2 regions of the Streptomyces sp. NPDC001927 genome follow, and region 2 is predicted to be linked to the other one. Evidence: riboswitches for the same ligand, from Rfam matches in the RefSeq annotation. Region 2 holds a riboswitch; the other holds the start of a gene.
What was found. A riboswitch is a leader RNA that binds a small molecule or an ion and turns the genes downstream of it on or off. The one in region 2 is predicted to bind cobalamin.

Region 1 (5,030 bases), on a different contig from region 2:
CTACAGGAGGGGCGTGAGGAAGCGGCGCAGGGCCTCTTCGTAGCGGATCGGGTCGGCGTTCCACATCGCGGCGTGCGGGGCGTTCCTGACGGTGTGGAGGGTGACCAGCTCCGGTCGGCGGGAGGCCAGTTCGAGGGAGGGCTCCCAGGGGGCGATCGTGTCGTCGGGGCCGTGCAGGACGAGCGTCGGTACGCGCAGGGCGGCCGGGTCGGCGAGCTCCGGGAGCCGGTCGCCGTGCGGCCAGCCCCGGCCGATCGCGGCGCGCACGGCGAGCGGGAGCAGCGGTCCCGGGACGCCCCGGGCGGCGGCGAGGTTGCGCAGGGTCGCTTCCCGGTCGAGGACCGGGGAGTCCAGGACGAGGCCGCGGATGACGTCCCGCACGCCGGATTCGGCGGCGGCGTGCAGGGCCATCGTGGCGCCGGTCCCCCAGCCGTGCAGGACGACGTGCTCGGCGCCCCGGCGGACGGCGTAGCGGACGGCCGCGTCGACGTCGCGCCACTCGGAGTCGCCGAGGTGGCCGAGGCCGTCCGGGGACTGCGGCGCACCCTCGTCGCCCCGGTAGGAGAGGCAGAGGACGGGGATCTGCCGGCGGGAGAGGAAGGGGACGAGGTTCAGGGGGTGGCGGCGGGTGGTGCCGATGCCGTGCAGGGCGATGACCCAGGTGGAGCGCGGCCCGGGGACGAGCCAGGCGGGCAGGGAGCCGAGTTCGCCGGGGATCTCGACGTCCTCCTGGGCCACGCCGAGGGCGGTCTCCGGGGTGCCGCTGTGCAGCTCGGGCGTGAGCCGGACCCGGGCGCCGGGGCCCAGGTCGCCGTGCTCGACGCGTTCCAGGCGCCGTACGACGGTGTCGGCGGTGTGCGGCACGCGGTCGAGGACCGGGCCGACGACCGCGTGGACGCCGGGGCCCTCGATCCCGTACGTACCGGGGCGCAGGGAGGCGAGGCTGCGGGTCAGGGTGACCTGGCCGGGGCCCGTGGCGTGCACGGTGAGCCGGGGGTCGCCGGGCAGGGGCCGTCCGGACGTCGCCTTCAGGGCGATGTCACCGGCGTACCGGCCGGCCGCGAGCGCGGCCGCACCGGCACCGAGCAGAGTGGTGACGGCCGCTGCCGTCGCTGTAGCGGGGCGCACGGTCCCAGTGTCGACAGGTCGGGCCGGGGCTGCCACCGGACGAACCCGCCCGTGTCCGTCCACGGTCGTCGCCGGTCGCCGCCCCTCGCCGCCCCCTCGTCGTTCCCCGGGAGAGTGACATGGGTCTCCTTCCGGGGTCCCCCGGTGGGCTGACGGGCCGCGCGGCGTACGTCTCGGCGCGTCCACGGACTGACACGGGCGAGCCGGGACGAAGCGGACGCCGCCCCTCGCGTCCCGTGACGGCCGGGATTACCCGGGGTCCGGGGTGCCCACATCGTGGACAGAGCGTTCACGGGAAGCCCTCGCGCGGGTCAAGCGGAATGCCCAGACCCCGATTTGGGACACCGCACCGCCCGGCTCAGTTCATCTTCCGTTCACTCAGGTTGCCTACGTTCGTCCAGCCACTGACGTCAAACGATTGCCTGGGTAAATGGAACACATCACGCTGCTGCTCGCGATTGTGGTCGTGACAGCTCTCGTGTTCGATTTCACGAACGGTTTCCACGACACCGCCAACGCGATGGCGACGACCATCTCGACCGGTGCACTCAAGCCCAAGACCGCGGTGGCGATGTCCGCCGTGCTCAACCTGGTCGGCGCGTTCCTGTCCGTCGAGGTCGCCAAGACGATCTCCGGCGGGATCATCAACGAACAGGGCATTCGTACCGAAGTGATCTTCGCGGCGCTCGTCGGCGCCATCCTCTGGAATCTGCTGACCTGGCTCCTGGGTCTGCCGTCCAGCTCCTCCCACGCCCTCTTCGGCGGACTCATCGGCGCGGCCGTGATGTCGGCCGGCTGGTCGGCCGTCAACGGCTCGACCGTGGTCAGCAAGGTCCTGATCCCCGCGATCGCCGCGCCGCTCGTCGCCGGCCTCGCCGCGATGGCGGCCACCAAGCTGACGTACAAGATCGGCGCCAAGAAGGAGACCAAGGCCAAGGCCAAGGGCTACCGCGCCGGTCAGATCGCGTCCGCCGGTCTCGTCTCGCTCGCGCACGGCACCAACGACGCGCAGAAGACCATGGGTGTCATCACCCTCGCCCTGGTCACCGGCGGCGTCCTCGCCCCCGGCTCCAACCCTCCGATGTGGGTCATCGTCTCCGCCGGTGTCGCGATCGCGCTCGGCACCTACCTCGGCGGCTGGCGCATCATCCGCACCATGGGCAAGGGCCTCACGGACCTCCAGCCGCAGCAGGGCTTCGCCGCCCAGACCAGCGCCGCCACGGTCATCCTGGCCTCGTCGCACCTGGGCTTCTCGCTCTCCACCACCCAGTCCTGCTCCGGCGCCGTGATGGGCGCGGGCCTCGGCCGCAAGGGCGGTGTCGTCCGCTGGTCGACCGCGACCCGGATGTTCGTCGCCTGGGGTCTGACCCTGCCCGCCGCGGGCCTGGTCGGCGCCGGCGCGGAGTTCCTCACCAAGCAGGGCAGCTGGGGCGTCGCCGTCGTCGCGGTCCTCCTGATCGCCGGTTCGGCCGTCATCTGGGCGCTCTCCCGCCGCAAGCCGGTCGACCACCACAACGTCACCGCCGACGAGATCGACGGCGAGCCCGCGGGCGTCGTGACCACCGCCATCGCGGCCGTCACCCCGCCGGCCCCGGCCGGTTCGTTCGCCACCGCCGCGGACGACGACCTCAAGACCACCATCCCCTCGCCGGCCCCCACGGACCCGGCAGCCCCCGCCGCCTCGGCCGCGGTGTAAGGAACGGACACCATGAAGATCGACTGGGCAGCTCTCGGCTCCGTCTTCGGAGTCAGCCTCGTGGCGACCGTCGCCCTCGTGGGCCTCTTCACCCTCGGCATCGTCGGCCTCTCCAAGCAGGAGGAAGCCGCGGCTCAGGGAGGCTCCGCGGCCATGGCGCGCACCGGCGCGTACGCCTGCTTCGCGCTCTGCGCAGCGGCCGTCGCGTACGGCATCTATCTGATCGTCGCCTGACGACGATCCCGCGCCGCCGACCGGGCGGGTCGCACCTTCGGGTGCGGCCCGCCCGGTCGTCGTTCACGGAGGTCCGCGCCGGGCTCCCCGTGGGTTCCGTGTGGTGCTGCGCACAGTGTCCCGCCGCAGGTCAAGCGTGAGTTGACGGGTGTTCGCACACGTGGTGGACTTCCGGGGCCATTACGGCGGCAATCAGAGGAAGCCCGGTGCGAATCCGGCGCGGTCCCGCCACTGTGACCGGGGAGTCGCTCCCCGGGAGCCAGGAACTCTCGCCGCCGGTCACGTCGAGCCAGGGCGCGGACCCTGAGTGAGGACACAGCGCCATGCCCGGCCGCAGTGCTGCCCCAGGTGTATTCGCTTACGGCGCGGCCGCCGGCCTTGCCGCCGATCTGATCCTCGGCGACCCCCGCCGCGGCCACCCGGTCGCCGCGTTCGGCCGCGCCGCCGGCGCCGTCGAGAAGCTGCTCTGGCGCGACCACCGCGGGTGGGGCGCGCTGCACACCGCCGTCTGCGTGACGGGCGCCGCGGGCGCCGCCGCGCTGGCCGCCCGTACCGTACGTGACCACCCCCGCGCCTCCGCCGCGCTGACCGCCGCCGCCGTGTGGGCCGTCGTCGGCGGGACGACGCTGGGCCGGGAGGCCCGCGCGATCGGCGGCGCCCTCGCTGCCGGCGACCTGGACGTGGCCCGGGAACGGCTCCCCCATCTCTGCGGGCGCGATCCGCACTCCCTGGACGGTCCGGCGATGGCCCGCGCGGTCGTGGAGTCCGTCGCCGAGAACACCTCCGACGCCGTCGTGGGCGCCCTGGTCTGGGGCGCGGTCGCGGGCGTACCGGGCCTGGTCGCCTTCCGGGCCGTGAACACCCTGGACGCCATGGTCGGCCACCGGTCGGCGCGGTACCGGCGCTTCGGCTGGGCCTCGGCCCGGCTCGACGACGTGGCCGGCTGGCCGGGCGCCCGGCTGACGGCCGCGCTCGCGACGGTGGCCGGGGGCGATGCGCGGGGGGCGGTACGCGCCTGGAAGGCGGACGCGGCGAAGCACCCGAGCCCCAACGCGGGCCCGGTGGAGGCCTCGTTCGCGGGGGCGCTCGGGGTACGGCTCGGCGGGACGCTGTCGTACGGCGGCCGGGTGGAGCACCGGCCCGTACTGAACGGGGAGGGACGGGCCGTGGAGGTCGCGGACATCGAACGGGCGGTCCGGCTCTCGCGCCGGGTCACCGGGCTCACGCTCGCGGCCTGCGTGGGCGGACGGATCGTGGCGGGCGCGCTGAAGGCGCGTGCGGCGAAGCGGAGGGCGGCATGAGAGGCGGGGGGCTGCTGGTCGCGGGGACCACGTCCGACGCGGGCAAGAGCGTCGTCACGGCGGGCATCTGCCGCTGGCTGGTCCGGCAGGGCGTGAAGGTCGCCCCGTTCAAGGGGCAGAACATGTCCCTGAACTCCTTCGTGACCCGGGAGGGCGCGGAGATCGGCCGGGCGCAGGCCATGCAGGCGCAGGCGGCCCGGGTCGAGCCGACCGCACTGATGAACCCGGTCCTGCTGAAGCCCGGCAGCGACCGTTCCAGCCAGGTCGTCCTGATGGGCAGGCCGGTGGGCGAGTTGAGCGCGCGCGGCTACCACGGAGGGCGGCAGAAGGAGCTCTTCGAGCCGGTGATGGCGTGCCTGGAGGAGCTGCGGGGCACGTATGACGCCGTGATCTGCGAGGGGGCGGGCAGTCCGGCCGAGATCAATCTGCGCCGGACCGACATCGTGAACATGGGCATCGCGCGGGCCGCGCGGCTGCCGGTGCTCGTGGTCGGGGACATCGACCGGGGCGGGGTGTTCGCCCAGTTCTTCGGCACGACGGCGCTGCTCGCGCCCGAGGACCAGGAGCTGATCGCGGGCTACCTCGTGAACAAGTTCCGCGGCGACGTGACCCTGCTCGAGCCGGGGCTCGACATGCTGCTCGGGCTGACCGGGCGGCGGACGTACGGCGTG
Region 2 (5,030 bases):
CATCGTCATCGACACCGTCATCTTGTCCAGCGGGATGCCGTCGAAGAGCTGGCGCATGTCGTAGATCGAGTCGATCGCCACGCCCGCCATGCCGACGTCACCGGTCACGCGCGGGTGGTCGCTGTCGTAACCCCGGTGGGTGGGCAGGTCGAAGGCGACCGAGAGCCCCTTCTGACCGGCCGCCAGATTGCGCCGGTAGAAGGCGTTGGACTCCTCGGCCGTGGAGAAGCCGGCGTACTGCCGGATCGTCCAGGGCTGGTTGACGTACATCGTCGGGTACGGGCCCCGCAGGTACGGCGCCATGCCCGGGTACGTCCCCAGGAAGTCGAGGCCCTCCAGGTCCTGGCCGGTGTACAGCGGCTTGACCGCGATGCCCTCCGGGGTCTCCCAGAGCAGGTCGTCACCGCCGGCGGCCTTCTTCACGGCGGTGCGCCACTCGTCGGCGCTTCCGTCGGCGGCCGGGGTACCCAGCTCGATCCCGGAGAAGTCGGGGACGGACATCAGGACACTCCCATCCGGTCAAGGGTGGCGACGAGCACGGCGACCGTGTCGCAGCCCGCGAAGACATAGCTGTCGACACCCGCGTACTGCGCGGGCCGGCCCGCGAGGAACACATGCCCCGCGCCTGCGGCCCGCAGCTCGCGCGCGCGTTCCTCCGCCTGTTCCTCGTAGAGCGCGTCGCTGGAGCAGAGGCACGCCTCGCTCGCCCCGCTCTCCTCGAAGGTGCCCTCGGTGACGGCCTCGATACCGCCCGCCTGGAAGAGGTTGGCGGCGAACGTGGCGCGTGCCGTGTGCGCGGCGGCGGGGCCGAGCGTGGCGAGGTAGATCCGCGGCCGGGCGCCGGTCGCGGCGAGGTGCGCGTCGGAACGGGCGCGCAGCGCCTCGAAGGCGTCGTCGCGGCGGACCCGGGGGAGCCCGCCGGACGGCGGCTCGGGCGCGGGTTCGCGGACGACGGGGTTCTCGGCGAGGTTCGGGAACTCGCTGACGCCGGTGACGGGTTCGCGGCGCTTGGCGAGCTTCGCGCTGCGGGCCGACCAGGTCTCGGCGAGCCGGTCGCCGATCATCCCGGAGCGCAGCGCGGCGGCCTGGCCGCCGGCGCTCTCGATCGTCTGGAAGAACTCCCAGCCCGCGTGGGCGAGTTCGTCCGTGAGCCGCTCCACGTACCAGGAGCCGCCCGCGGGGTCGATGACCCGGGCGAGGTGCGACTCCTCGACGAGGATGGTCGAGGTGTTGCGGGCGATGCGGCGCGCGAACGCGTCCGGCAGCCCGAGCGCGTGGTCGAAGGGAAGCACGGTGACGGAGTCGGCGCCGCCCACGCCCGCGGCGAGCGTGGCCACGGTGGTGCGGAGCATGTTCACCCACGGGTCGCGCCGGGACATCATCACCGGGGAGGTCACCGCGTGCTGCCGCTGCGCGCCCGCGCCGCTCGCCCCGCTGACCTCGGCCACCCGGGCCCAGAGCCTGCGCGCGGCACGGAGCTTGGCGATGGTGAGGAATTGGTCCGCCGTGGCCGCGTACCGGAACTCCAGCTGGCCGAGGGCCTGTTCGACGGAGAGTCCGGCCTCCGTGAGCTGCCGCAGATAGGCGACGCCGGTCGCGAGGGCGCACCCCAGCTCCTGCGCGGCCGAGCCGCCGGCCTCGTGGTACGGCAGCGCGTCCACGGTCAGCGCCCGCAGGCCCGGGTACTCCTCGACGCAACGCCCGGCGAGGCCGACGGCGGGGGAGAGGTCGTGGGGCCGGCCCGTGCGGGCCTCCAGGCCGAGGGGGTCGGCGCCCAGGTTGCCGCGCGCCGCCTCCGGGGCGACGCCCCGCTCCTCGTACAGTCCGAGCAGCTCGCGCGCGGCCGCCTCCACGTCCTGCCCGGCGTCGAGGACGACCGGCGCGAGGTCGAGGTAGACGCCGTCGAGAGTCCGGCCGAGGCTGCCGAGGGGGATGCCGCCCTCGCCGACGACCAGCCAGAGCGAGGTGACGCCGTTCTCCAGGTCGGCGAGGACCGTCCCGGCGTCCGCGGTGGTGTGCCGCTGGCGCACGTCCCAGCCGCCGACCGTGTTCCCCTCGGGGCGCCCGGACCGTACGAAGGGCGCGAAGCCGGGCAGGCCGGGCTCGGGGGCGGTGTCCTCGGCGGCATAGAGGGGACGGACGCGGAGCGCGTCCTCCAGGGCGGTGGACAGGGCGTCCTCGGCCGCCGGGCCCTCCACGTCCTTGCCCGACTTGCGCAGTACCCCGGCTACCAGGTGCTGCCACTGTTCACGGGACGCGTCGGGGAATTCGGCGGCGAGGGCGAGCCCGTCGTCGGGAAGGACTGTCATGCTCGGATGGTAGGACAGCTCGCTCAGATGACAGCAGTGCACACCGCTGTGACCTTGCCCTCTCCAAGCAGGTCTTGAAGCCGCGGGCGACTCCGCTCTACTAAGGGGTGTCGCAGGTTCACCCGGCCGGGGGTGGATTTACTAGGACGTCCAACTATATAGTCGCGGCGAAGGCCCGCGGTGCAGGGAAGCCGGTGTGATTCCGGCGCGGTCCCGCCACTGTGACCGGGGAGTACGCCGTCGAGCAGCACGCCACTGACGAGTGATGTCGGGAAGGCGGACGGCGCGCGCTGATCCGGGAGTCAGGATACCGGCCGCGGGATGTTCCGTGTTGTCCACGAGGATGGAGCTGACACGCATGGCACCGGTGCGCCCGCACACTCCCCGCGGATCCGGCCGACGGGCACCCGCCCGTCGAGGACCCCGTCGAGCAGGACTCCACCACCCCACGACCGTCAGGACCTGACGGCGCCTCGCCATTCGCGCTCTCGCGCCGTACACCGCCACCACCCCGCCGCACCATCACGCCCCACCGGCGTGCGCGGGTCGTGGCGGCCTCCGGCGCGCCATCCGGATCACCTGACGAGAGCAGGCACTCATGGTCCGCGCACAAGACACCACCCCCGTCCGCGAGTTGACCCACTTCATCGGCGGCAGGCACACCCCGGGAACCTCGGGCGCCTACGGCGACGTGTACGACCCCAACACCGGCCAGGTCCAGGCCCGCGTGCCCCTCGCGAACCGGGCCGAGACCGAGGCCGCCGTTGCCGACGCCGCCCGGGCGCAGCGCGACTGGGCCGCCTGGAACCCGCAGCGCCGCGCCCGGGTCCTCCTGCGCTTCCTCCAGCTCGTCGAGCAGGAGAAGGACGAGCTCGCCCGGCTGCTCTCCTCCGAGCACGGCAAGACCGTCGCCGACGCCCACGGAGACCTCCAACGCGGCCTGGAGGTCGTGGAGTTCGCCGCCGGCATCCCGCACCTCCTCAAGGGCGAGTTCACCGACAATGCCGGCACCGGCATCGACGTCCACTCGCTGCGCTCCCCGCTCGGCGTCGTCGCCGGCATCACGCCGTTCAACTTCCCCGCGATGATCCCGCTCTGGAAGGCCGCCCCCGCCCTGGCCTGCGGAAACGCCTTCATCCTCAAGCCCTCGGAGCGCGACCCCTCCGTACCGCTGCGGCTCGCCGAGCTCTTCCTGGAGGCGGGTCTTCCGGCGGGCGTCCTCAACGTCGTCAACGGCGGCAGGGTAGCCGTCGACACCCTCCTCGACGATCCCCGCGTCGCCGCCCTCGGCTTCGTCGGCTCCACCCCCGTCGCCGCGCACGTCTACGCCACCGCCGCCGCCCACGGCAAGCGCGCCCAGTGCTTCGGCGGCGCCAAGAACCACATGATCGTGATGCCGGACGCCGACCTCGACCAGGCGGTGGACGCCCTCATCGGCGCCGGGTACGGCTCGGCCGGCGAGCGGTGCATGGCCGTCTCGGTCGCCGTCCCCGTCGGCGAGGACACCGCCGACGCCCTCGTCGCCCGGCTGAAGGAGCGCATCGGCACGCTGAAGATCGGCCGGAGCGACGACCCGGACGCCGATTTCGGGCCGCTGGTCGGCCCGGACGCCGTCGACCGGGTCCGGAAGTACATCGGCATCGGGGTCGAGGAGGGAGCCGAACTCGTCGTCGACGGACGCGACTTCGTCCTTCCCGGGCACGAGGGCGGCTTCTTCGCCGGGGCCTCCCTCTTCGACCGGGTCACCCCGGACATGCGCGTGTACCAGGAGGAGATCTTCGGCCCCGTGCTCTGCGTGGTCCGCGCCGCCGATTACGAGGAGGCCCTGCGGCTGCCCAGCGAGCACCTCTACGGCAACGGCGTGGCGATCTTCACACGCGACGGCGACACCGCCCGCGACTTCACCCGGCGCGTCGACACCGGCATGGTCGGCGTCAACGTACCCATCCCGGTGCCGGTGGCGTACCACACCTTCGGCGGCTGGAAGCGGTCCGGCTTCGGCGACCTGAACCAGCACGGACCGGACGCCATCCGCTTCTACACCCGCACCAAGACCGTGACCTCGCGCTGGCCCGCCGGGCTCCGCGAGGGCGCGAGCTTCACGATCCCCACGATGGGCTGAGCGCCCATGACCACGACCCTGCTCACCGAGGACCAGCGGGCCCTGGTCGAGACCACCCTCGACTTCGCCCAGGACCACCTCGCCCCGCACGCCCTGGACTGGGACCGCGACAAGCACTTCCCCGTCGACGTCCTGCGCAAGGCCGCCGGACTCGGACTCGGCGGCGTCTACGTCCGCGAGGAGTCCGGCGGCTCCGGCCTCACCCGCTCCGACGGCGTCCTCGTCTTCGAGACCCTCGCCTCCGGCTGCCCGTCCATCGCGGGCTACCTCTCCATCCACAACATGGTCGCCTGGATGGTCGACCACTACGGCGACGACGCCCAGCGCCGCCGGTGGCTTCCGCGCCTGTGCGCCATGGACGACCTGGCCAGCTACTGCCTGACCGAGCCCGGCGCCGGATCGGACGCCGCCGCGCTCACCACCCGGGCCGTGCGCGACGGCGACCACTGGGTGCTCACCGGCGTCAAGCAGTTCATCTCCGGGGCGGGCGCCTCCCAGCTGTACCTGGTGATGGCCCGCACCGGGGGCGACGGCGCCGACGGCGTCTCCGCGTTCCTCGTCGACAAGGACGACCCCGGGCTCTCCTTCGGGCCCGACGA

Region 1: it holds a riboswitch for cobalamin, as region 2 does, so the genes downstream of both, ACWCO8_RS32650 (cobalamin biosynthesis protein) here and ACWCO8_RS07360 (CoA-acylating methylmalonate-semialdehyde dehydrogenase) in region 2, are expected to answer to the same signal.

The regions. Positions count from the first base shown of each region.
Region 1 covers NZ_JBSFEN010000014.1:60,277-65,306, forward strand. The annotation lists gene ACWCO8_RS32635 (alpha/beta hydrolase) at 1-1,128, opposite strand; gene ACWCO8_RS32640 (inorganic phosphate transporter) at 1,559-2,824, shown strand; gene ACWCO8_RS32645 (hypothetical protein) at 2,837-3,058, shown strand; cobalamin riboswitch at 3,206-3,346, shown strand; gene ACWCO8_RS32650 (cobalamin biosynthesis protein) at 3,382-4,359, shown strand; gene ACWCO8_RS32655 (cobyric acid synthase) at 4,356-5,030, shown strand, end outside.
Region 2 covers NZ_JBSFEN010000002.1:648,734-653,763, reverse strand. The annotation lists gene scpA (methylmalonyl-CoA mutase) at 1-501, opposite strand, end outside; gene ACWCO8_RS07365 (methylmalonyl-CoA mutase family protein) at 501-2,309, opposite strand; cobalamin riboswitch at 2,471-2,642, shown strand; gene ACWCO8_RS07360 (CoA-acylating methylmalonate-semialdehyde dehydrogenase) at 2,908-4,431, shown strand; gene ACWCO8_RS07355 (acyl-CoA dehydrogenase family protein) at 4,438-5,030, shown strand, end outside.